DNA from 3 places in the Bacillus sp. D48C genome. Region 1 is predicted to be linked to each of the others. Evidence: riboswitches for the same ligand, from Rfam matches in the RefSeq annotation. Region 1 holds a riboswitch; each other region holds the start of a gene.
What was found. A riboswitch is a leader RNA that binds a small molecule or an ion and turns the genes downstream of it on or off. The one in region 1 is predicted to bind magnesium.
Positions count from the first base shown of each region.

Region 2: another riboswitch for magnesium. It lies ahead of mgtE (magnesium transporter); the one in region 1 lies ahead of ACLBXA_RS26530 (P-type ATPase).
Region 3: another riboswitch for magnesium. It lies ahead of mgtA (magnesium-translocating P-type ATPase); the one in region 1 lies ahead of ACLBXA_RS26530 (P-type ATPase).

Region 1 covers NZ_JBKFAQ010000016.1:76,724-84,483, reverse strand. The annotation lists gene ACLBXA_RS26540 (glutathionylspermidine synthase family protein) at 1-756, shown strand, start outside; gene ACLBXA_RS26535 (DUF350 domain-containing protein) at 749-1,135, shown strand; M-box (ykoK) riboswitch at 1,348-1,513, shown strand; gene ACLBXA_RS26530 (P-type ATPase) at 1,849-2,574, shown strand; gene ACLBXA_RS26525 (5'-3' exonuclease) at 2,707-3,573, shown strand; gene ACLBXA_RS26520 (FbpB family small basic protein) at 3,930-4,070, shown strand; gene ACLBXA_RS26515 (acyltransferase family protein) at 4,399-5,592, shown strand; gene ACLBXA_RS26510 (YveK family protein) at 5,593-6,336, shown strand; gene ACLBXA_RS26505 (CpsD/CapB family tyrosine-protein kinase) at 6,323-6,943, shown strand; gene ACLBXA_RS26500 (sugar transferase) at 6,962-7,600, shown strand; gene ACLBXA_RS26495 (oligosaccharide flippase family protein) at 7,657-7,760, shown strand, end outside.
Region 2 covers NZ_JBKFAQ010000010.1:119,541-127,300, forward strand. The annotation lists partial or broken gene ACLBXA_RS21830 (ABC-2 transporter permease) at 49-692, opposite strand; partial or broken gene ACLBXA_RS21835 (ATP-binding cassette domain-containing protein) at 694-1,206, opposite strand; gene ACLBXA_RS21840 (polysaccharide deacetylase family protein) at 1,379-2,146, opposite strand; partial or broken gene ACLBXA_RS21845 (MarR family winged helix-turn-helix transcriptional regulator) at 2,386-2,819, shown strand; gene ACLBXA_RS21850 (FtsW/RodA/SpoVE family cell cycle protein) at 3,084-4,211, opposite strand; M-box (ykoK) riboswitch at 4,395-4,571, opposite strand; M-box (ykoK) riboswitch at 4,885-5,052, shown strand; gene mgtE (magnesium transporter) at 5,332-6,660, shown strand; gene ACLBXA_RS21860 (phosphodiester glycosidase family protein) at 6,818-7,760, shown strand, end outside.
Region 3 covers NZ_JBKFAQ010000001.1:693,789-701,548, forward strand. The annotation lists gene ACLBXA_RS03770 (tripeptidase T) at 1-511, shown strand, start outside; gene ACLBXA_RS03775 (hypothetical protein) at 607-762, opposite strand; gene ACLBXA_RS03780 (DNA polymerase IV) at 873-2,111, shown strand; gene ACLBXA_RS03785 (MgtC/SapB family protein) at 2,152-2,853, opposite strand; gene mgtA (magnesium-translocating P-type ATPase) at 2,927-5,632, opposite strand; M-box (ykoK) riboswitch at 5,964-6,131, opposite strand; partial or broken gene ACLBXA_RS03795 (hypothetical protein) at 6,261-6,991, shown strand; gene ACLBXA_RS03800 (DUF3932 family protein) at 7,026-7,277, opposite strand; gene rnz (ribonuclease Z) at 7,467-7,760, shown strand, end outside.

The sequences.
Region 1 (7,760 bases):
GACAATCCAAATGTTGTTTTTACAGCACATCATGAACATATTGAGGATTGGAATACGACTATGTATTTAAGTCAGTTATGCCATGTTGAAAATAAAGTAGTGCCAATGTCAGAACTTAGAATTACGAAAGGTGCTCTAGTTGATAAAGATGGGGCGAAGATTGATGTTTTATATCGTCAAACATATCCGATAGAAGATTTAATTGAGGATCAAGATCCTGAAACAGGAGATTTGGTAGGTGTGGAACTGCTGCAACTTGTAAAAGCCGGAAAGCTTTTTATAATAAATCCTTTGTCAGCATTTTTACTTCAGCCAAAATCAATTCAGTGTCTTATTTGGGGGTTAGCAGAAGAAGAAGTCTTTTATACAAACGAGGAACAACAGTGGATTAAAGAATATATGTTACCTACATATTTAGAACCAGATTTATTTTTAGGAAAAGGTTCTTTCGTTCAAAAACCTTCATTTGGTAGAGAAGGAGATACAATTACGATTCGCGATAAGGATGAAAATATTATGCTTCAAAATGCACATCAAACGTATAAAACTTCACTGCCGATATTTCAAAAGTATATAGAACTTCCAGTCGTATCCTTGGAAACAGAAAAAGGGATGGAGAAACTGTCGTATGTGTTTGGTTCTTTTTTAATTGCTGGAAAAGCAAGTAGTATCGGTATTCGCGCGGGAGAAAAGATTACAGGAAATGAATCGTACTATTTACCGGTAGGTATAAAAAGGAGGGGGAAAAATGATTAATTTTTTATCATATTTAGCAGTAACACTCGGACTTTTATGTATTGGTCTGTTCTTGATGGAAGTGACAACGAAAGTTAAGGAATTTAAGTTAATGGCTCAAGGGAATAAGGCGGTAAGCTATGTGCTTGGAGGACGATTACTTGGGTTAGCTATTGTTTTATATTCGACAGCAGCTAATTCAATTTCACTTCTTGATATGATTTCGTGGGGAGCAGTTGGGATTTTGGCTCAAATTATCGTTTTTTATTTAGCTGAGTGGCTTACACCACGCTTTAATATAAACAAAAGTCTTGAAGAAGATAATCAAGCAGTCGGTCTTTTTCTTATGTTTTTATCGCTTTCAATTGGGATTGTAATTGCTGGCTGTATAACTTATTAAAAACTTTACGTTTAAACGTAAAGTTTTTTATTTTATTCCGCTATTTGCCGGGCAGCCCGATTGGTGAGGGCTAATAATCAGTGGGGGATGAACAAAACCCCACTGATTAAAGTTTCACTTTATATATGTTAGTTTGCCATACCTTTTGAAAAAATTGTAGGCTACGGTTGACATCTATTTTAAATAAGAGTAACATTTTCAATGTAATGAAAATAAGTCTCTGTTAGGTGAGGCTCCTGTATAGAGAAATGCTACTGCCCAAAAATGTCGAGAGACGCCAATGGGTCAACAGGAATGATCGAATTAAGGTTTTTCTTAACGTAGCTGGTAATGTACCTATGCTATACAGTGCTAAAACTCGGTGAGGGAGAGGTCCGTAGATTTCTAATTATATTAGAAATCGTTTATTTGTGTATGTAATGGCCACTACTCTCTTAAGGGTAGGGGTCTTTTTTGTTACCAAGCTATGAGTAATTTCATAGTATAAACTATAAAATTAAACGAGGAGGTGAGGAGCATGTCAAATTCTGACTCGGTTCCGTTACCCATATACTTCAAATCAAAAATATATGATGTAGGCAGGAAACGATTTGTTCCTCCCTCTATATTTATCACAATGTAGCGTTTATAAAGCGCTAGACACTTTCACAGTAAAGTGGATAAATTGAGAAACAAAGCGTTTCTTCCTATGTTGTAAAGGAGGAGACGATAATATGTTATATGCAAACAAAACTGTGGGTAACACGTCATATAAACTAAGTAAAAAATCAATAAAAGAACAAACAATGCTTCAAAAAAATAAAGATTTATTAATTGAAATTGCAACAAGAGATGTAAAATCTGTATTTGCATATTTTAAAACAACAAGAGACGGACTATCAATGAAAGAGGCACAAAAACGTATTCAAGTATATGGCCGAAATGAACTAACTTCAAAAAGAGCACTTCTTGCAGAAGTAATGATGAAGCTTGGTGGCATGATCCCAGGTTTTTCAAAACAACGTGTGTGTGATGAATTACAACGTGAAACGATTACTGTATCTAGAGTAGAATGTTCTAGTAGTACAGGGCTAAATAGTGAACTGAAAATGATGGAGATACCAGTGCAAGAACTTGTACCTGGAGATATGATTTTTCTTTCGGCTGGAGATGCTGTGCCAGCTGATGTACGTATTATTTATGCAGATGATTTATTAGTAAATGAGTCTGTGTTAACGGGAAACGAAGCGAGTATAGAGAAGTTTGAAAGCTGCTATCACCTTGAACGTAAACGATTTATTCCATTAAAACGGATGAAAGATTATAATCCACTTGAGCTTGAAAATGTATGTTTTAAAGGTTCGCATATTGTTAGTGGAAATGCAAAGGCTGTCGTTGTTTCTACTGGAAAAAATACGTATTCAGGCATATTGCATACTTGTTGTAGTAGGATGTCTTAATGTGTGAATGGTGCTAAATATACAAAAACCATGTATAATAGACAAAGTTGAGCAAAAACGTAGAATGGTAATCTATTTATATAACCTTACGTGATAACGTGAGGTTATTATTTTTTTAATAGGAGAGGAATTATGAAAAAAGTATTATTAGTTGATGGTATGGCACTATTATTTCGTGCTTTTTACGCAACAAGTGTCTACGGACAATTTATGAAACGACAAGATGGAACCCCTACGAACGGGATTCATGGTTATATGAAACACTTGTTAACAGCTACGCAAGCGATCGAACCAACACATATCGTTACATGCTGGGATATGGGAAGTACGACATTTAGAACAGAATCGTTCTCGAATTATAAAGCAAATCGTGCAGCGCCACCAGAAGAATTAATTCCTCAATTTGATTTAGTGCAAGAAATGACTGCGAAATTATCCATTCCAGTTATCGGTATGAAAGGCTACGAAGCCGATGATTGTATCGGTACGCTTGCAAAACAATATTGCAATGAAGCTGAAGTTTATATTTTAACTGGTGATACAGATTTACTTCAACTTGTTGATAAGAACGTTACAGTTATGCTTCTGCGTAAAGGAATTGGAAATTACGAATATTACACACCGGAGAAAATCATGGAAGAAAAAGGTGTAGAGCCGTGGCAAATCGTCCATGCAAAAGCTTTCATGGGAGATACAAGTGATAATTATCCAGGTGTAAAAGGTATCGGTGAAAAAACAGCGTATAAGCTTATTCAAGAGCACGGAACAGTATCCGCTGTACTAGAAAATGTAGAATTATTAACGAAAGCGCAGCGTACGAAGATTGAAAGTGATTTAGAGAACTTAAATATTTCGTTGCAATTAGCACAAATTCACTGTGAAGTTCCAATTTCATGTGCACTAGAAGAGGGACTACACACAATGGATGAAGAAAAACTTAAATTTGTTTGTGAAGAAATGAATTGGGGAAGACCTGAAATATTAATAAATATGCTATAAATAGTTTAGAAAGAGGGATGTTGCATAAGTCGAACTTTGACTTATGCAACACCTTCTTTTTGTTTTTATAAACAGTATTATAGTAAATAAAATTATGTCGAAATCAATTTTAAATATATAAATGTTTCGACAAGATATAATGATAAAAGTTGATGGAAATAGTAATTTTTATAATGAAGTGAATTAATTTCAACATAGTTTTAGAGAGTCTTTTTTTCGTGTTCACAAAGTTGTCAGAAAATAAACGGAATTTTCATATGAAGTTCAAATAGAATTCACAACAATCAATTATTATAAGGACACACAGATAATTCTTTATCTTTTATATAAACCATCCCCCAAGGAGGACAATGAAAATGAGAAAAAAAGTGAGAAAATCTTTTAAACAATTATTAATTGAAAATAAACAATCACTATTAAATAATAAAGAAAATATGAAAGAAATTGAAGAAAGAATTGAGAAACGACATGTAGCATATAGTGGTGCCAGTAATTAAATAAAATAAAAAAGATAGCCTATATAGGCTATCTTTTTTATTTTATATTGAAAAAACGCTATGCATCTCTTTAATTTTGTAAATATGCAAGATATTTTTATAGTGTTTTTCTATCAATATTACTCATTTTTCGAGGTTGAAATTGGTATATACCAATTTTTGAGATTTACTATTCATAATATTACAAAAAATGTTACAATACACTCAAATTTATACTATAAAATCATTTTAATATGAAAAATTGGAATGAAAAGAAAGGAGAGGAATATGAATAAAGATGTCGCTTTGAAATGATTAGTATCATTTCATTAGGAGTTGATGTAAAAAGATGAAGAGATACGAAGAATTGGACTCTATAAGAGGGATTTCTTCATTAGTAGTAATGATTGGTCATCATTTAATGATTTTTTCAGCATTTCAAAATTACAGTTATGAAGATAATAAACCATTTGTTGTGTATCTATTAAAAGAAACACCTGCTCGTCTAATTTTTAGTAGTGGTAACGAATCTGTTATTATCTTTTTTGTTTTGAGCGGATTTGTTTTGTATGAATCTATTCAAAAAAACTATAGTAGCTATGGGTCATACCTTTTAAAACGTATATGCAGAATATATATTCCTTATATTGTGGCAATAATTATAGCGATTATATGCCAGACTACAATTAGTGAATATGGTATTTCTTATTTAAGTGAATGGTTTAATCGCTCATGGACGATTGAAAGTTCTTCAAGCTTAATCGCACAACATATTTTATTGGTTGGGAAATATAATACAGATGCATATAACGGTGTGATTTGGTCGCTTGTCCATGAAATGCGAATATCAATAATTTTCCCGTTAATTTTGATGATTTGCTTACGAAAAACGTTAAGGGGTTCATTACTATTATTGTTTAGTTTTAGTATATGTTCTGTCATCATATTATTTTTGTTTCGTTCGGGCTTAACATTAACAAGCTATGCATTAACTTTGCATTATACGGTGCTATTTTTACTAGGAGCACTAGTTGCGAAGTATAAAAATAATTTAATAGTTTTTTATAGTAATTGTACTAAAAACACGAAAATTGCATGGTTTTTATTTGCGATTTTACTTTTTATGTATGAAGGGCTTATTGGAGAAATGAAAGTGCTCAATAATTTTATATTTCGAGACTATGTAGTGGCGATAAGCGCATGTCTATTTGTCATATTAAGCTTGTCAATATCAACTTTGTCGTCCTTACTACGTAATAAATACTTGTTATATTTGGGGAAGATTTCTTACAGTCTTTATTTATATCATATTATATCGTTATTTTCCCTTATATACATGCTCCATAAAATATTACCGTTGCCTATTATTTTAATTTTTTCACTTGTTTTTTCGTTTATATTTGCAATGCTTTCGTATATATATGTAGAAAAATTTGCATTGAGAGTCGGAAAGTATGTAACAAAACAAGTGGATAGAAAGGAGAAAGGGTTATCTGTAAAGAGTGACTTGCAGGATGTTATTCAGAAAAGGGCGGTGAAATAATTGAAGCAAGAAATGAGTATAAAAGATTTTCAACAATTATTGAAAAGAAGATTCGTAACGATTATTTTAACGATGTGTTGTTTAACCGCTTCTTTAGTTCTTATCTCTATGTATGTTTTAAAGCCGTCATATCAATATTCAACGCAAATTCTTGTTGGGAATTTAGATGAGTTTAATAAGGAAAATTCAACAAATAAAACACAAGAAAATAAGCAACTAGTAACATCGTATGTCGATATTTTAAAAAGCCCATTAATTATTTCAACAGTTAAAAAAACTTTGAAATTAGAGCAATCAAGTTATGAATTAGCACAAAAAATCTCGGTGGTAAATACGGACAACTCACAAATTGTAACTGTTACAGTAAAAGATTCCAATCCGAAAGTCGTGAAAGACATAGTAAAGACATTGGCAGAGCAATCACAAAAAAGCTTTCAACAGTACACAAATGTACAAGGAGTGAAAGTATTAACTGATCCTGAGTTACAGGAACAGGCCGAAAAATTGTTTCCGAAATTTCAACTAATCATTCCTATTTCTTTAATTGTTAGTTTTTTTGTTGGTATAGGTTTAGCTGTATTTCGAGATTATTTTGATGAACGTATATACGTGGAACAGGATTTAGAGAAAATAACTACAGTTTCTGTTATTGGTTACATAAATATGAAACCGAATAGAAAAAAGAAACCTACAGAGGTTGATAAACAATCATCTATATATCGAGGTGAACATGTCGATGTTTAGGACAAAGAAACAGCTGCCATTCAATATGCATGATGATCTGATGAAAGAGCAGTTTTATACGGTATATCACGAGCTGAAAAAATCTGGAAAACAACTGTTCACAGTTAGTTCAACGAAGGACAGAGGTGTTGTTGCCTCGCTTATAGTAAATATGGGGCTAGTGTTTGCGGAAATGAAGAAAAAGGTGTTACTTATTGATGTGAATTTTTCTGACCCTAAACTACATGTATTATTACAAAGTAATCACATGATAACAGTAAACGATATAATAAGTTCTTCCCCCTGCAATTATGAATCTTTTTCTAGTAATTTGTCTAAATACTTATATTGTATTCCTGCAAAAAAAACAGTACACACAGGGACACCCTTAATTGCTATGGATGAATTTGATAATGCGATTGCTAAGTGGAAAGAAGATTTTGATTACATTTTCTTTTATTCCTCTGAAGTATTTGACCTTCCTGCTACGCACATTATTGCAGGGAAGTGCGATGGAGTGGTTTTAGCAGTTAAAAAGCGAAAAGATTCACTACGTACAGTGCAAAAAGTAATAGCGGATATAAAGAGAAAAGAATGTGAATTAATAGGTATAATTTTATATTCTTGAATGTGGGGGTAACGATCCATGATTCGTGAAACAAATCAAGCCAAGTTGTATACGATTCCGGCTCAAGAAAAGCCTAGCATATTGAATCGAAGTGTAAAACGCTTGTTTGATATTATATTTTCAATCATATTGTTACTATTAACGATACCAATTATGTTGTTCTTTTGTATTATGATTACTTTAGAAACATCAGGGGCTCCAATTTACTTTCAAGAACGTTTAGGTATAAACGGGAAGAAGTTTAATGTATTTAAATTAAGGTCGATGGTAAAGGATGCTGAAATGAACGGACCACAATGGGCAAAAGAACATGATCAAAGAATTACAAAAGTTGGATTGTTTATAAGAAAAACGAGAATTGATGAATTACCACAACTCTTAAATATTTTAAGAGGAGATATGTCTTTTGTAGGTCCTAGACCAGAGAGAGAGTTTTTTTATAATGAATTTGATGCGTATATTCCAGAATTTAAGGATCGTTTAATGGTAAAACCAGGCTTAACAGGATGGGCACAAATAAATGGAGGGTATAATCTTGATCCAAAGGAAAAGTTGAGGTTAGACATGGAGTATATTGAAATGAAAACGATTCGGATGGACATCCGTATTTTATGTAAGACCGTTTTAATTGTATTGAACGGTAATGGTGCAAGATAAATATATATGTAAACAAACAACATATGTAAGTAGGTTACTTGCAAAGGAGAACTGGTATGGGTAGATCTATTCTAAATAATATTATCCATCTATTTTATAGCACGATTTTAGCTAACCTTCTTCAGGCTGTCAGTTTAATTGCTTTAGCAAACTTTTTTAA
Region 2 (7,760 bases), on a different contig from region 1:
AAAAGGTTTTTAGGGTATAAAATAAGTTAATCACGGAGAAAATTTAAATTATAAATCTTTCTTTGCATATATTTTTTGAGATAGTAGCATTGATATAAGACCAATAACAATTGAGCTAAAACAAGGCATCCATGTTAGGACAGTTGGTGAGAATGGAAAGATAATTTTAAAATCAATTTGACTTGGTTGTAGACCTCGTATAAGAGTAGGAGCAACAAAAGGTATTAAAAAGGTAGTTAAAAGTGATATGACTTTTGTTTTATCATAACCAAATTTAAATTGAACAGGAAGGAGTATCCCAAATAAAATACTTAGAGTTAGAAACGTTATTCCAAGAGCACTAGCACTTAGGTTTTCTATACCTGATGGTGCGATTACTGATATACACGGATAATGAATGCACAGATAAAAATTACAAAAAGAAAAAGATACTTCGCTTTTACAAATGCGCTTCGTGTATATGGAGTTGCACAAAGTAAAGCAGCTCCCTTGTACTGATCCTCATATTTGGATACTGTTCCGAACAGAATATATTCCATCAAAATCACTGTTAAAAGAAAGTTAACAAGGCCGCCATCATTTAATTGTAATTGTGTAGAAAGATAAATAGGAGCAATAGCAGCAAAAACGAGTAAAATTAGAAAATATTTTTTGACTAACATAAAGTCTTTTATTACTAAGTTAATTAGCATAGCTATTTCCCAGTTCTTTCATAAAATTAAGGAGAATATCCATTAATTCACTTCGTATTAATGGATCCTAGCCACTTGTTGGCTCATCCATTAGTAATAGATCTGCGTGGTAGGATAGAGCCAAAGCAACTGCAAATTTCATTCGCGTCCCTTTGGATAAGTTAGAAATTTTTTGTTTTAGATTTAAATTAAACTGTATAATGTAATCTTGAAAAACGGGTTCATTCCAATCAGTATAAGAAGGAGCAATGACATTTTTCATTTCTTTTAATGTTAATCCATCATAAAAATATCCCTCATCTAGCACAATACCAATTTTGTTTTTGGACTTTCTTTCATGCTTATCCATATCGTTTCCTAAAAAATTAATTTTTCCAGAATTTTTTAAAATTAGACTAAGGATTGCTTTAATTGTAGTGGTTTTCCCAGAGCCATTGGTACCGATAAACCCCATTATACAGCCGTTATTAATTCTAAAAGTAACATCTTTTAACGAGAAATAGATAATAATGATGTCTACTACATATTGTCTATTCTATGCGATAAAATATTTTAAAAGTTTGTTTGAAATTAAGATATCGACAGCTTGATTTAATCATTATGAAAATGTCTATAATATCTCTAAATGTAATAAAAAAGACTATAGTACTATAGATTTAAAAAGAAGAAAGTAAATAAACCCAGATTCACTGATAAAAAGGGTTAAAAATAGAGGGGATCATTTTTACGGAACGATAGAGCAGTTCAGATACGGTGACACATGTATAACCATTGTTTTTAAAGTGGATTAGGATGCGTTCTAATGCTTCAACTGTCTGAGATATCTCAGAAAATTCGCTACCATTCCAATCATGAAGTAGAATGATATTTCCAGGCTGCACACCTTTTATGATATGCCCCGAAATTTTGCTAGCTGCTGGACTTCTCCAATCATGGGGATCCTGATGCCACGACCATAAGATCACAAGTTTACCATTTTGTATGGCTGTATTAATGATTAAATCATTATGTAACCCTCCAACTGGACGATACAGATTTGGTTTATACCCAGTAATTTGTTTGATAATTTCATCCGTTTTGTTTAATTCTGATGTTAATTTAGCTGCAGTAAGGTTTTTATCATAAATGTGATTATAAGTATGATTAGCAATTTCGTGTCCTTCTTTTACTTGTCTTCTTAAAATAGTTGGAAACCTTTTTACTTTATTACCTGCTACGAAAAAGGTTGCTTTTGCATTGTATTTAGCTAATATATCAAGTATTTGAGGGGTGAAAACAGGGTGAGGACCGTCATCAAATGTTAGTGCAACTATTTTTTCCTTTGTATTTACTTCCCAAATTACCTTTCCTGTTTTTTCATATGCCTTACGACTATCTGTAAAAGCATAAATAGATATTGGTTTGAAACAAAGAGAAATTATAAAAAAAATGAGGAATATAGAATTTTTTTCCACAACTAATACACTCCTATTAGATACAAGTAAGTTTAGTTTATGTAGTTATTATTAAATTATTTAATCAAAAATTAAAAAATAGTAGCTTATTGGAAATGTGACAAAATCCTCTTTTAGAATTAAGCAGCTTTATATAGAATTTGGTTAATTGACTTTTCTCTGAAAGAAGTCCATGATAAAATAGTTCAGGTTTGAATAATACAAAGATGAACTATATGTAAAGAGAGGAAGTTACTACAATGGTACAAAAAAATCAAAGCCTCAAAATAGGGGCAGAAGTTGTACAGTCATTTGTAGCAATAAACAAAGAAATCAAAATGCCTCTAGTTTAGGATTAACAGTACAACAAATGGGGATCTTAAACACAATTTATGGAATTCCTAATATTACCCTTAAAAGTATTTCAGAACGACTTTCAGTACCTAAGAGTACCGTGAGTGTAAATGTGGATGAATTAGTCAATCTAGGGTTAATCGAACGAAATCCCTCATCTGAAGATCGTAGAGAGATAAAATTGAAAGTAACAATGAAGGGGCAAGAAATATCACAAAAATCTATTGAAAATTCTACTTCCTATAAAGCAATGTCATTAGCATTAGAACAGCTTGAGGAAACAGAAATTCAAACATTATTGTATATGCATAAAAGCATATTAAATTCTTTACGTTCTTGAAAATTCAAAGCACTCTCTAAATAGAAATAGAAAAAATACGGATTTAAAAAGTTAAGAAAATTTAAATATAAAAGCCTAATTTCTCAGTGTAATAAGGGAGAAATTAGGCTTTTATTATTTTTTTAAAGCACCCTTTAATGGGATAACTAAAATGCTAATTTGATTTGCTAAAGAACTATAACGACATATGCCTTTGCATGTTTTAAAACACCTAGCTAAATAAAAAGGGAAGATAAACTTAAAACTGTTTGCTTACTTTATAAGTTAAATATTTCTAGGATGGGATCTTATTTTATTGAAAATTGAAATGTTAAGTAATATTCCTATTGCTATTAAATTGACCATTAAAGAACTTCCACCAAAACTTACAAATGGAAATGGAGTACCTGTAAGAGGAAATAGTCCCGTAATACCACCTAAATTTACAACAGATTGCATACCAATCATACATCCTATACCAATTGCTATAAAACTGCCGAATGGATCTACACATAATTGTGCAATTTTTAAAGAGCGAAGTACTATAGTCAAAACTCCAGCCAATAGAATAAATACACCAATAAATCCTAGTTCTTCAGAAACTATTGCCATTATAAAATCAGTATGTGGTTCCGGAAGATAACCTGTTTTTTGTATGCTATTTCCAAATCCAAGACCAGTAATTCCTCCAGAGCCAATGGCAATAAAAGAATTTACAAGCTGGTATCCATTTCCTTGTTCATTAAAAAAGGGATTGAAAATCGTAGTAATACGTGTCTTTTGAACTTCTGACAAACTATATTGAATTAAAAAATATAAAACAGGGAACCACAAAATAGAACCGATGGAAGTTCTTTTGATTAGTAGATTTATATTTATTCCTGAGCAAAGAAATATGCTAAAACCTATACCTAATATTAAAATTGCTGATCCTAAATTTGGTTGTTTAAAGATGAGAAAAAAAATTGTAGCTAAAAAAAATAAAAGTTTTCCGCTACCACTCCAGCTATTTTTAGCTTGTTCTTGTCGTAATGCAAAAAAACGGGCTGTTACGAGTATTGTTCCTAATTTAAGAAATTCAGCTGGCTGTATTCCAAAGATCCATGATTGAGCATTATTTACCACTTTTCCTTTCCATAAAACCATAATTAATAAAAAAATCCCCCCAACCATAATAAAGATTGAGACTATTCGTTTTTTCCATATTTCATATGGGAGTATAGCACAAACTACGAACCCTATTGTTCCTAAAAGTAGCTTTGTTAATTGAGAATCAACAAAGTGTCTACTTTTATAACCGTAATGCTGGACAGCTACAATGGAACTCGCACTATACATCATGATAATACCTAAAGTACATGTTATGAATAGAGGGAGGAGCAATAGATAATCGAGTTTTAATATTTTTTTCATTTTAATATCCTCCTAATTTAAAACAAAGCATAATATTACATTTGCTAATGAATAAAATCTTGTTCTCGTCAATTACTAAATAGGATTTTGTTTAGGCAGATTTTATTGCTTACACCCTATTTTCTTACGCAAAAATCCCCCTAGTTACATACTAGGGGGATTTAAAATGGCATGACTAAATAAGGCTTTTCCCCCTAGTAGAGCTTTGGCACTATACAACGTAAAGTAATGACAATTCATCACTTAGCTATCTTAAGAAGAGCCTTAACCCGACAATTCCTGTTCTACCCATTGGCGTCTTTCGACATTTTTGGGCAATAGCCTGTGTTTGTATAGGAGCCTCACCTAACAGGTTCAGCAATATAAATTTTATGTATTTGTTTCGTGTAGCAAGCATAAATATATATTTTTTTCTTGTCAAGTAACCGTATTGCTAAAATTATATGTTTTATAGCGTTATGATCCTTTGAAAAATGTTGTGAGAAAATGTATGTAATAATTCCGTATAAGTACATATTTTAGACTTGTAGCGTATAGTTTGATTAAGTAGTTTAACCATATAAATTTGATAAACAGTAAAGCAGATTTTAATCATAAAAGAAGATTTTTTTAAGAATGGAATTGAAAGTGAGTTGACAAATATTAAATTCTGGTTTAAATTTTGAAGTAATTCAATAATCTTTGTTAGGTGAGGCTCCTGTATAGAGAAACGCTGCTGCCCAAAAATGTCGAGAGACGCCAATGGGTCAACAGGAACGGTCGGATTAAGGCCCTTCTTAATGTAGCTGGTTATAAAAACCTATGCTATACAGTGCTAAAACTCAACGAGGGAGTGGTATACGATTTGATAGAAAGGCACTTCTGTGATTTTGGCAGGGCGGTCTTAATAATCATTTATTTGTATTGTGAAAAAACCTTTACTCCTTTTTGAGTAAAGGTTTTTCTGTTTAATTTTATTTATTTTTATCTTGTCTATATTCGAAAAGGAGGTAATTCTAACTAATGAATTGATTGCAATGTAACTATTATTGCTCTAATAAAAAATCTAAGACAGATAAAATAAAACAAAACCACTCATGAAACTCTAGAGTCTCCCTTAGCAATATGAGGAGGAGTTAACATGAAGAAATTATTAAATGAATTACTTGTAACCCCAAAAAATTTAGATGCAGAGAAGGTTTTACGTCTTCCTTCGTATGATGTTGCGCAAGAAGTAAAACGGTTTTCAATTGAAGATCAAGTCATATTACTAAATACAATACCTGTATTAAAAAGCTCTAAAATTCTTCAATATATGAGTGCAGAAGAAAAATATAATATCTTAATTCACTTATCTGAAAATAAAGCCAAAAAGTTGCTAAATTTACAACCGATTGATGAATTAGTGGATTTACTTCTAGCGGTTCATCCGGAAAAACAGGCTAAATTAATGGCGTATCTAGATAAAATTACAAAACATAACGTGAAAAAATTGATGACTTTCAAACCTGAAACGGCGGGAAGTCTTGTAACAAGTGATTTTGTTGCAGTTAGAGGAAATTGGTCAGTAAAAATGACATTAAAGTACATTAGGGAAAATTCTAAAAATGTAGAATCAATATCTTATAGTTATGTTCTTGATAATCACGGTTATCTTAAGGGAATCGTTTCCATACATGAGTTATTACTAGCACCAGATGAAGAGATATTATCTACTATCATGATTCAAGAGGTAATTTCAGTACAAGCTGAAATTGATCAGCAAGAAGTTGTAAAAAAGCTACTCAATTATAATTTAGCAGCAATACCTGTCACAACAGCAAATAATAAAATGATTGGTATCATAACATTTGATGATGTAATGAATGTTATGGAAGCAGAAGCTACAGAAGATATTCAAAAGTTAGGCGGAAGTGAACCATTAAATCAATCTTACTTTGAAGCTAGCATTTGGAGCATTTTCTTAAAACGTCTACCATGGTTATTACTTCTTTTTGTTGCTGAGGCATATACAGGTACAGTATTAAAGTATTTTGAGGACGAAATTGAAACTGTAGTTGCCCTTGCTTTCTTTGTTCCATTATTAGTAGGTACTGGAGGGAATACAGGAACACAGGTTGTAGCAACAATTACTCGTGCAATTGGTATTGGAGAGATGAAATTTAAAGACATTTTCCGTGTAATGAAAAAGGAACTTGCAATTGGTATGCTTCTTGGACTTGCACTTGCGGTAGCTGGACTCACTCGTGCTTATATGTTAGGTGTTGGAACAGAAGTTGCACAAGTTGTAGCAATCACTTTATTATTTATTGTTATTTGGGCCTCTCTTGTTGCAGCTGTTTTACCTTTAATTCTAAGAAAATTAAAACTGGATCCTGCAGTTGTTTCAGGTCCATTTATTACAACATTTGTTGACGGAACAGGATTAGTAATTTATTTCATGGTTGCAAAGACGTTATTAAATTTGTAAATATACACTAAAAAAAACAAATTTGGAATAAGTATTTTGCCTTGATTACTAAAATATAGTGGGAAATTTAGTAATGAGAAAATCAAACACTTTTGTCTTTAGATAAATAATATTTTAATGGATTTATTGAATGTAATGAATGCTGGAGGATAAAACTATGAAACATCTAAGGAAAATCTTCAAAAGAATCTTGCTTCTATTTTCTATTTTAATGATTATTGGCATAGGAATATTATTTGGTACTAGCTATGGCCGAGAGCTTCGTATAACAATCGCTGGGAGTATACTAACTTCTCAGCATCCACAATATGCGAAATATACATTCCTATCCCAAAAGGAACTAGATAAACTGCAAGATAGAATTAATCATCCGAAATGGTCAAACAGTGATGAGCATATTTATAAAAAAATAGTAGGAAAAAGATTAGAAGAATTAAAAAGTCAGCCATTAGAAATTGATGTAGAAACAATTAAAAGTAATAAAGATAGTCGCTTTCTATTCGAAGGAAAGTTAGTCACTATTAGTAATCCTTTCAATGTTAAACTCGTTAGCCATCAAGGAACACAGGGTGCTAACAGGGGAGAAAAAATTAGTGTAATGGCAAAACGTAATCATGCACTTGTTGCTGTGAATGCAAGTGGATTTGCTGATGAAACAGGAAGGGGTGGAGGAAATGTTGCAACTGGCATAGTAATAGAAAATGGGAAAGCTATTGATACGAATATGGATAGAAATACCCCTACAATTATTACGGGTTTAACAAAGTTTGGGCAAATGATAACAGGAAATTATTCTACCCAACAACTTCTGGATAAACAAATCGTTTCAGCAGCAGGATTTATGCCACAGTTAATTGTAAATGGAGAAAAAATGATTACAGAAGGAGACGGTGGTTGGGGTTCTGCTCCGCGAAGTATTATGGCCCAAAAAGAAGATGGTACAATTATGTTTCTAGTCATTGACGGTAGACAGACGCATAGTATAGGGGCTACGTTAAAAGAGTGTCAAGATATTCTATATGAAAAAGGAGCAGTAAATGCAATGGCTATGGATGGAGGTTCTTCTGCTACGCTATATTTAGGCGGAAAGGTTATAAATT
Region 3 (7,760 bases), on a different contig from region 1:
AATTACTATCGCAGCGAAAGCAATTGCGAAGATGCCACTTGGTCGCATTGACTCTGAAACGACTGCAAATATTGGACGTTTTGAAGGTGGTACACAAACGAATATCGTTTGCGATCATGTACAAATCTTTGCAGAAGCTCGTTCGTTAATCAATGAGAAAATGGAAGCACAAGTTGCGAAAATGAAAGAAGCATTTGAAACAACTGCAAAAGAAATGGGCGGTCATGCAGACGTTGAAGTAAACGTTATGTACCCAGGATTTAAATTTGCTGATGGCGATCACGTTGTAGAAGTTGCAAAACGTGCAGCTGAAAAAATTGGTCGTACACCTTCTCTTCACCAAAGTGGTGGCGGAAGTGATGCAAACGTAATTGCAGGACACGGTATTCCAACAGTTAACTTGGCAGTTGGTTATGAAGAAATTCATACAACAAACGAGAAAATTCCTGTTGAAGAGTTAGCAAAAACAGCAGAATTAGTTGTTGCAATTATTGAAGAAGTAGCGAAGTAATGGAATAGAAAAAGCGTGTAAATCAATTGTGATTTACACGCTTTTTATTTTGACTCGATTGCTTTGACAAGACGTATAAGCCAATATAAGAAAAACTATGGAAGTATATACGTTGTTGCTATATGTACTAGACGAGGGAATAATCCTAACGTATTCATATTGAAAATCGGAAGTAGTAAATAATTAATTGCAATGATTAATATAACTACAAGGAACATATAGTTAATTTCATCATAATCAGCCTCTTTCACATGTGTATCCTCTTTATATCGATTATAAAAAAGAACAAGTAATTATTATAACTATTGTGCAAAATTTGATATAATAAAAGAACGAACGTTCTGATCAGGGGGTGAGTACTATGCGAGAAATGTATCCGAAAAATGGTCGTGTTATTTTACATGTAGATATGAATTGCTTTTTCGCATCTGTTGAAATTGCTCATGATCCATCATTACAAGGAAAGCCATTAGCGGTTGCTGGAAATGAAAAAGAGAGAAAAGGAATTATAATAACATGTAGTTATGAGGCGAGAGAATACGGAATACGTACGACGATGCCCCTTTGGGAAGCGAAAAGATTATGCCCGCAATTAGTTGTAAGGCGTCCTAATTTCACATTATATCGCGAAGCTTCATTTCAAATGTTTCAAGTCCTTTCCCGTTTTACAGAAAAGATACAACCAGTCTCAATAGATGAAGGATATTTAGATATTACAGATTGCTATGCACTTGGTTCGCCTCTTGAAATAGCAAAGATGATGCAACAAGCACTATTAACAGAGTTACAGCTTCCGTGTAGTATCGGAATCGCTCCAAATCTTTTCCTAGCAAAAACAGCTTCTGATATGAAAAAACCTCTCGGTATTACCGTGCTTCGAAAACGTGATATTCCAGAAATGATTTGGCCACTTCCAGTTGAAGCAATGCATGGGATTGGAGAAAAAACAGCTGAAAAATTAAATGAAATTCATATACATACAATTGAACAGTTAGCGAAGGGAGACGAGCATATCATTCGCGCTAAAATTGGCAAGCACGGTATTGATTTACAAAAGCGTGCAAAAGGTACGGATGATAGGGAAGTGGATCCGAGTCAAATGGGCCAACATAAAAGTGTCGGTAACTCGATGACTTTTTCAAAGGATATGGATGAAGAGAAAGAATTACTTGATATGTTAGAACGGTTATCAAAATCAGTGAGTAAAAGATTACAAAAGCGAACCCTTGTCAGCTATAATATTCAAATTATGATTAAATACCATGATAGGCGAACAGTAACACGGAGTAAGCAATTGAAAAATGCGATTTGGGAAGAACGTGATATTTTTCAAGCAGCATCCCGTTTATGGAAGCAACATTGGGATGGTGATTCCGTTCGTTTACTAGGTGTTACAGCTACTGAAATAGAGTGGAAGACAGAATCGGTGAAACAATTAGATTTGTTTTCATTTGAAGAGGATGCGAAAAAAGAACCACTACTTGCTGTCATTGATCAAATTAATGATAAGTATGGAACACCGATTTTACAACGAGGTAGTCAACTACTACGTAAGCAAGAGAAGTCGTTTCAACAAAAGTTAGAAAATAAGTTTATGTAGAAGGTGTCATGAAGTAGTAAAATCATGACACCTTTCATTTTTAACTTGCTTCTAAATCTAATGAAGTTTTCCAACCAGCTGCAGTAACGCCAGATTCTAATAGCATTCTACTTACTATTTTTTCAATTAAGATAGCCGCATTTGTCTTGCAATGTAATGTAGCCTGTATACACACCTTTCGATTAGAATCTACATCTTCGCTATACAACTCTTTTAAACCGAGCCCTTCTGTACTTACCATATGCATAAGTAAAAAACGAATATGTGCTTCATTTTCTTCTGAACAAGTAAGGGAAAGTAAGTAGTTTGTTTGTTCTGGTGATTCTTTTTTTGATTTTTTATTCATAAAAAGAGCAATTGGGCGAAGGAGTATATTTGCTAGTAACACGCCGGCTGTACCTAATATAGCTGCAACGAGGAAACCGGCGCCTGTAAGAGTACCGACAGCAGCTGCACACCATAAAGTAGCTGCCGTATTTAGCCCTCTAATACTAAAACCATCGCGGATAATAACGCCACCCCCTAAAAAGCCAATGCCACTAACGACTTGAGCAGCAATGCGGGATGGGCTAGCATCATGATCAAGCATGACGGATAATAAAACAAATATACAGGCACCAAGTGATACGAGAGCATTTGTCCGTAACCCAGCCATTCTGTGTCTCCATTGTCTTTCCATTCCAATGCAAGCTCCTACAATAATTGCTATAACTAATCTGAATACAATGTCGTACCATACCATCATGGTCACCTCCATATATAAATATGTGTTATGTCTTTTAGAATGAGCGGGGAATATCCACTCATTCTTATTTTTACAACCAGCTACGAAACTTTTTAATATAAAGCTTTTTTAGGAATTGTGTTAAAAAAGCGTAGCCTAATAGTATTCCTACTAACCAAGGAAAGTAGTTAAGTGGCAATGCTTGTAAACCAACGGCTGCACCAAGTGGTGAGAATGGAATATAAATCCCGATTGCCATAATAAGAGCGGTTAATAAAACGACTGGTGTTGATGCAGTGCTTTGAATAAATGGAATCTTTTGTGTTCTTATCATGTGAACAATTAAAGTTTGTGTTAACAATCCAACGACAAACCAACCGGACTGGAATAATGATTGCTCGCTCGGTGTATTTGCACCAAATACATTCCACATGACTACGTATGTGATAATATCAAATACGGAACTAATTGGGCCGATACAAATAATGAAGTTTCGTAAGTTTGCAGTATCCCATTTTCGTGGTTTTTCTAGAAACTCTTTATCCATTTTGTCCCATGGAATAGAAAGTTGTGAAATATCATAAAGTAAGTTTTGAATTAAAAGATGAATGGCAAGCATCGGTAAAAAAGGAATGAAAGCACTTGCTACTAACACGCTAAACACATTACCGAAGTTAGAGCTAGCTGTCATCTTAATATATTTTAAAATATTTCCGAATGTAGTACGTCCTTCTAAAATACCTGCTTCTAATATAGTTAAACTTTTTTCGAGTAGAATAATATCGGAAGCTTCTTTCGCAATATCAGTAGCAGTATTAACAGATATTCCGACATCAGCTTCACGTAATGCTACAGCATCGTTAATGCCGTCTCCCATGTAACCTACAGTGTGTCCATTTCCTTGTAATGCGTGTATAATACGAGATTTTTGCATTGGATTAAGCTTCGCAAATACAGTCGTTTCTTCAGCAAGTTTTGCTAATGCTTTATCTGGTAAAGAATCAATCTCGTAACCGAGGATTGGTTCGCCGATATCTAATCCAACTTCTTTACAAACCTTTCTTGTAACAATTTCGTTATCGCCAGTTAAAATTTTCACTTGTACACCATGTTTTTGTAATGCTTGAATTGCAGCTGCTGCAGATGGTTTCGGTGGATCTAAAAAGCCGATATATCCACTGAGAATCATATCTGTTTCGTCTTTTACTGCGTACTCTTTATTATTTATTCTTCTATCTTTTTTATAAGCCACAGCAATAACCCGCATACCTTCACTATTTAATGTCTCACTTAGTTTTTTGACATTTGAACGTATTTCCTCGGTGAGTGGAACGACTTTTTCATCCACTTCGGTGTAATTACAAATTGATAAAATTTCTTCTACGGCACCTTTACAAACCATTGTATGTTCACCTGAAATATCTTTTACGATGACTGACATACGCCGGCGGGCGAAATCGAATGGAATTTCATCTAGCTTTTGAAAAGCTGATGGATTAAATTTATTGTTTTCCTCTGTATGCTTAATAACAGCTTTATCTATTAAATTTTTCAATCCAGTTTGATAGAAACTATTTAAATAGGCAAATTGTAAGACGCGATTGCATTCATTTCCCTTGGGATCTAAGTGACGAACAAGGACAACTTTATCTTCTGTTAAAGTTCCGGTTTTATCTGTACAAAGAATGTTCATAGCACCTAAGTTTTGAATAGAATTTAGCTGTTTTACAATTACTTTTTGTTTAGACATGTTAACGGCACCTTTAGCTAAATTAGCAGTTACAATCATTGGTAACATTTCAGGTGTAAGACCAACAGCGACGGCAATAGCGAAGAAGAAAGCTTCTTGCCAATCTCCTTTTGTGAATCCATTAATGAGAAGGACAATAGGCGCCATAATAAGCATGAATGTAATTAAGAGCCAGCTTACTTTGTTTACACCTTTATCAAAGCTTGTTTCTACACGCTTTCCAATTACCTTATTTGCTAAAGAGCCGAAATACGTATCGGTACTTGTTGAGATGACAACAGCTTTTGCGCTACCACTTACAATATTTGTTCCCATGAAGCAAAGGTTTTCCATATCGAGTGGATTGTAATTTTTTTTCATGTTTTTCGGTAAGATATGCTTATTTTCTGTATGGTAGCAGTGTTCGTATTTTTCTACAGGAAGTGCTTCCCCTGTCAAAGAAGATTGATTAACAAATAAATCTTTAGCGGATACAACACGCACATCAGCTGGAACGATATCACCAGCTGAAAGGGAAATAATATCGCCAGGTACAAGTTCCTCAATTGGAATTTCTGTTGTGTAATTTCGGTTTAAATTCTTTACATTTTTTGTTTCATGTACAAATCCATTTATTCTAAATACGCTCGCAGTTGTTCGAACCATAGCTTTTAACTTATCGGCAGCTTTTTGAGAACGAAATTCTTGGGAAAACCGAATCGTTGCACTAAGTAGGACCATTACAGATACGACAATCGTTCCTTGCATATCATCTGTGAAAAAGGAGAGTGCTCCAAGAGCTAATAAAACGAAAATAAATGGATTTTTAAATGCCAATAGAAATTGAATGTACCACGGCGCCATTTTATTATGAGCTATTTCGTTCGGACCATATAAAGAAAGTCTACGAGACGCTTCTTGTTTAGATAATCCATCTTGTGTTGTTTCTAAAAGTTTTAACGCAGAGCTTACATCTTGTGTTGCAACCTCCACTAATAATTCGTTATTTGTTTTCATGCTATCTTGCTCATAAGCATGCTTTGTTTCTTGTCTTTGTAAATTAAACATCGGTAGTTCCTCCTCTGTCATGAAGGAGGAAACAATCTGTTACCTAACTATTTGAAATGGTGAGGAACAGTTTCTTTCCTACCTACATGATGAAATATGAATGTAAAACGTATGGGTATCTGGGCCGAATCATCAATTGCCAACTGTTCCTCACCTCCGTACAATTTAGTAGTTTCTGAATATGCTATGTTTGTTTCATAGTAAGGTGCATATAGACGTAAAAAGACCTTTACTCAAAACGAGTAAAGGTCTGAATTCGCAGTTAAAAGAGTCCACAACAAAGACTGTTAGTAGACATAAATAAAAACAGTTTTTGTGTATGACAAAATACATGCACCTCTCCCTCGTTGAGTTTTAGCACTGTATAGCATAGGTACTGAAACCAGCTACGTTAAAAAAGGCCTTCATTCCGACCTTTCCTGTTGACCCATTGGCGTCTCTCGACATTTTTGGGCAGCAGCGTTTCTCTATACAGGAGCCTCACCTAACAGAGACCATATTCAATTACATGTTGAATGTTAGCACTGTAAAATCGTAGTGTCAATATCTTTTTTATCTGTGTTTTTAAAATATTAAACGGATTTATAATAGATATGTGGGATGAAATGCATGATATTGATTATGAATAATATGGAAAATAAATATTTTTATAAAAGGGGAATTTGTAAGGGTACCACAAAATTTTATTATAAATATTGAGAATCAAAAATGGTTGTTTAATGAGCAGGAAGATTTATGTTCACACGGAGAAATATATCCCGCATTAACGGGCAGTAAGACTCCCACCTCAAAATTCGGCTAGAGCAAAGGAGTTAGGTGGGAGAGATCAAACTGCCCGTAAAAGCCCGATTGGTTCAACTAATAATCAGTGGGGACGGTGCCCCCCCACTGATTAAAGTTTCACTTTATTTAAATGTGGATGGAACGATTATTACGCGGACAGGTATGGATGAGGAATGGGGAATAAGTGAATCAGCTTTAGCTTTGTTACGAACTTTAGATAAAGAATATATTTGTGATATTGAAAATGAAGAGGGGGTTATTTTGCACGGATGTGGCACTATGCTAATGTTAGGATGCCCAATTTCAATTCATTGGACTATAAACCATATAGGTAAAAATGTGATTTTAAAGGACTTTGTCAAAGTTATTTCTACTGATCAAAAGGCTATATACTATGAAGGGCTTCATATAGAGTTGAATGAAAATGAATATAGAAAACAAATTGTTTCTTTTGCACTACAAGCAAAAGAATTATTTAATAAATCAAGTGAAAAGATAATTTTAAATGAGCTTGAGCGAAGTATGTATACCGACTTTTGGACGGAATATGATCATTTGTTAAATAAGTATAAATAAAAAAGCACTGTAACCAGTGCTTTTTTATTATAGATTACGAGATTGTAGGGTTTTCAAAAATAACAATCTCTGAACTGTTTGTAGTTGAAACGCGTTGGGCGTAATATGTTAAAGCTGAAGAAATATATGCTGGTAACGTATCATTTGTATGTGATGTTGTATATTCATGGATTAATTCCTTTAAAGTTGTCCATTCTAATTGTGCTGGGTGATCAGACACGAAAGAACTTACCCAGCGATCAAATGAAGATGAAAAATCAGTTTGTAAACGAAATACTTCTTTCATAATAAAACGCTCCCTTAAAATGTAGTATAATTATTTTACCACAAAACACGAACGATTGGTAAATTTTTTAAGTATAACGTTCGTGTTATATAGTTGTCTAGATGATTGGTTATGTAAATTCGATTTGCCATTTGAAATAACATTCCGTAAGATGAGAGATAGAGTATATTTAGAGCTGGAGGAAAGAAAGTGGAATTTGTATTTTTAGGAACTGGTGCAGGTGTTCCTTCAAAAGGAAGGAACGTTTCAGCAATTGCTTTACAATTGTTAGAAGAACGAGGACAGACTTGGTTATTTGATTGTGGCGAGGCCACGCAACATCAAATATTACATACATCGGTACGTCCGCGCCGCATTGAAAAAATATTTATTACGCATTTACATGGCGATCATATTTTTGGATTGCCTGGTTTATTAGGTAGCCGTTCATTTCAAGGAGGAACTACGCCTTTAACGGTGTATGGACCGAAAGGAATTAAACAA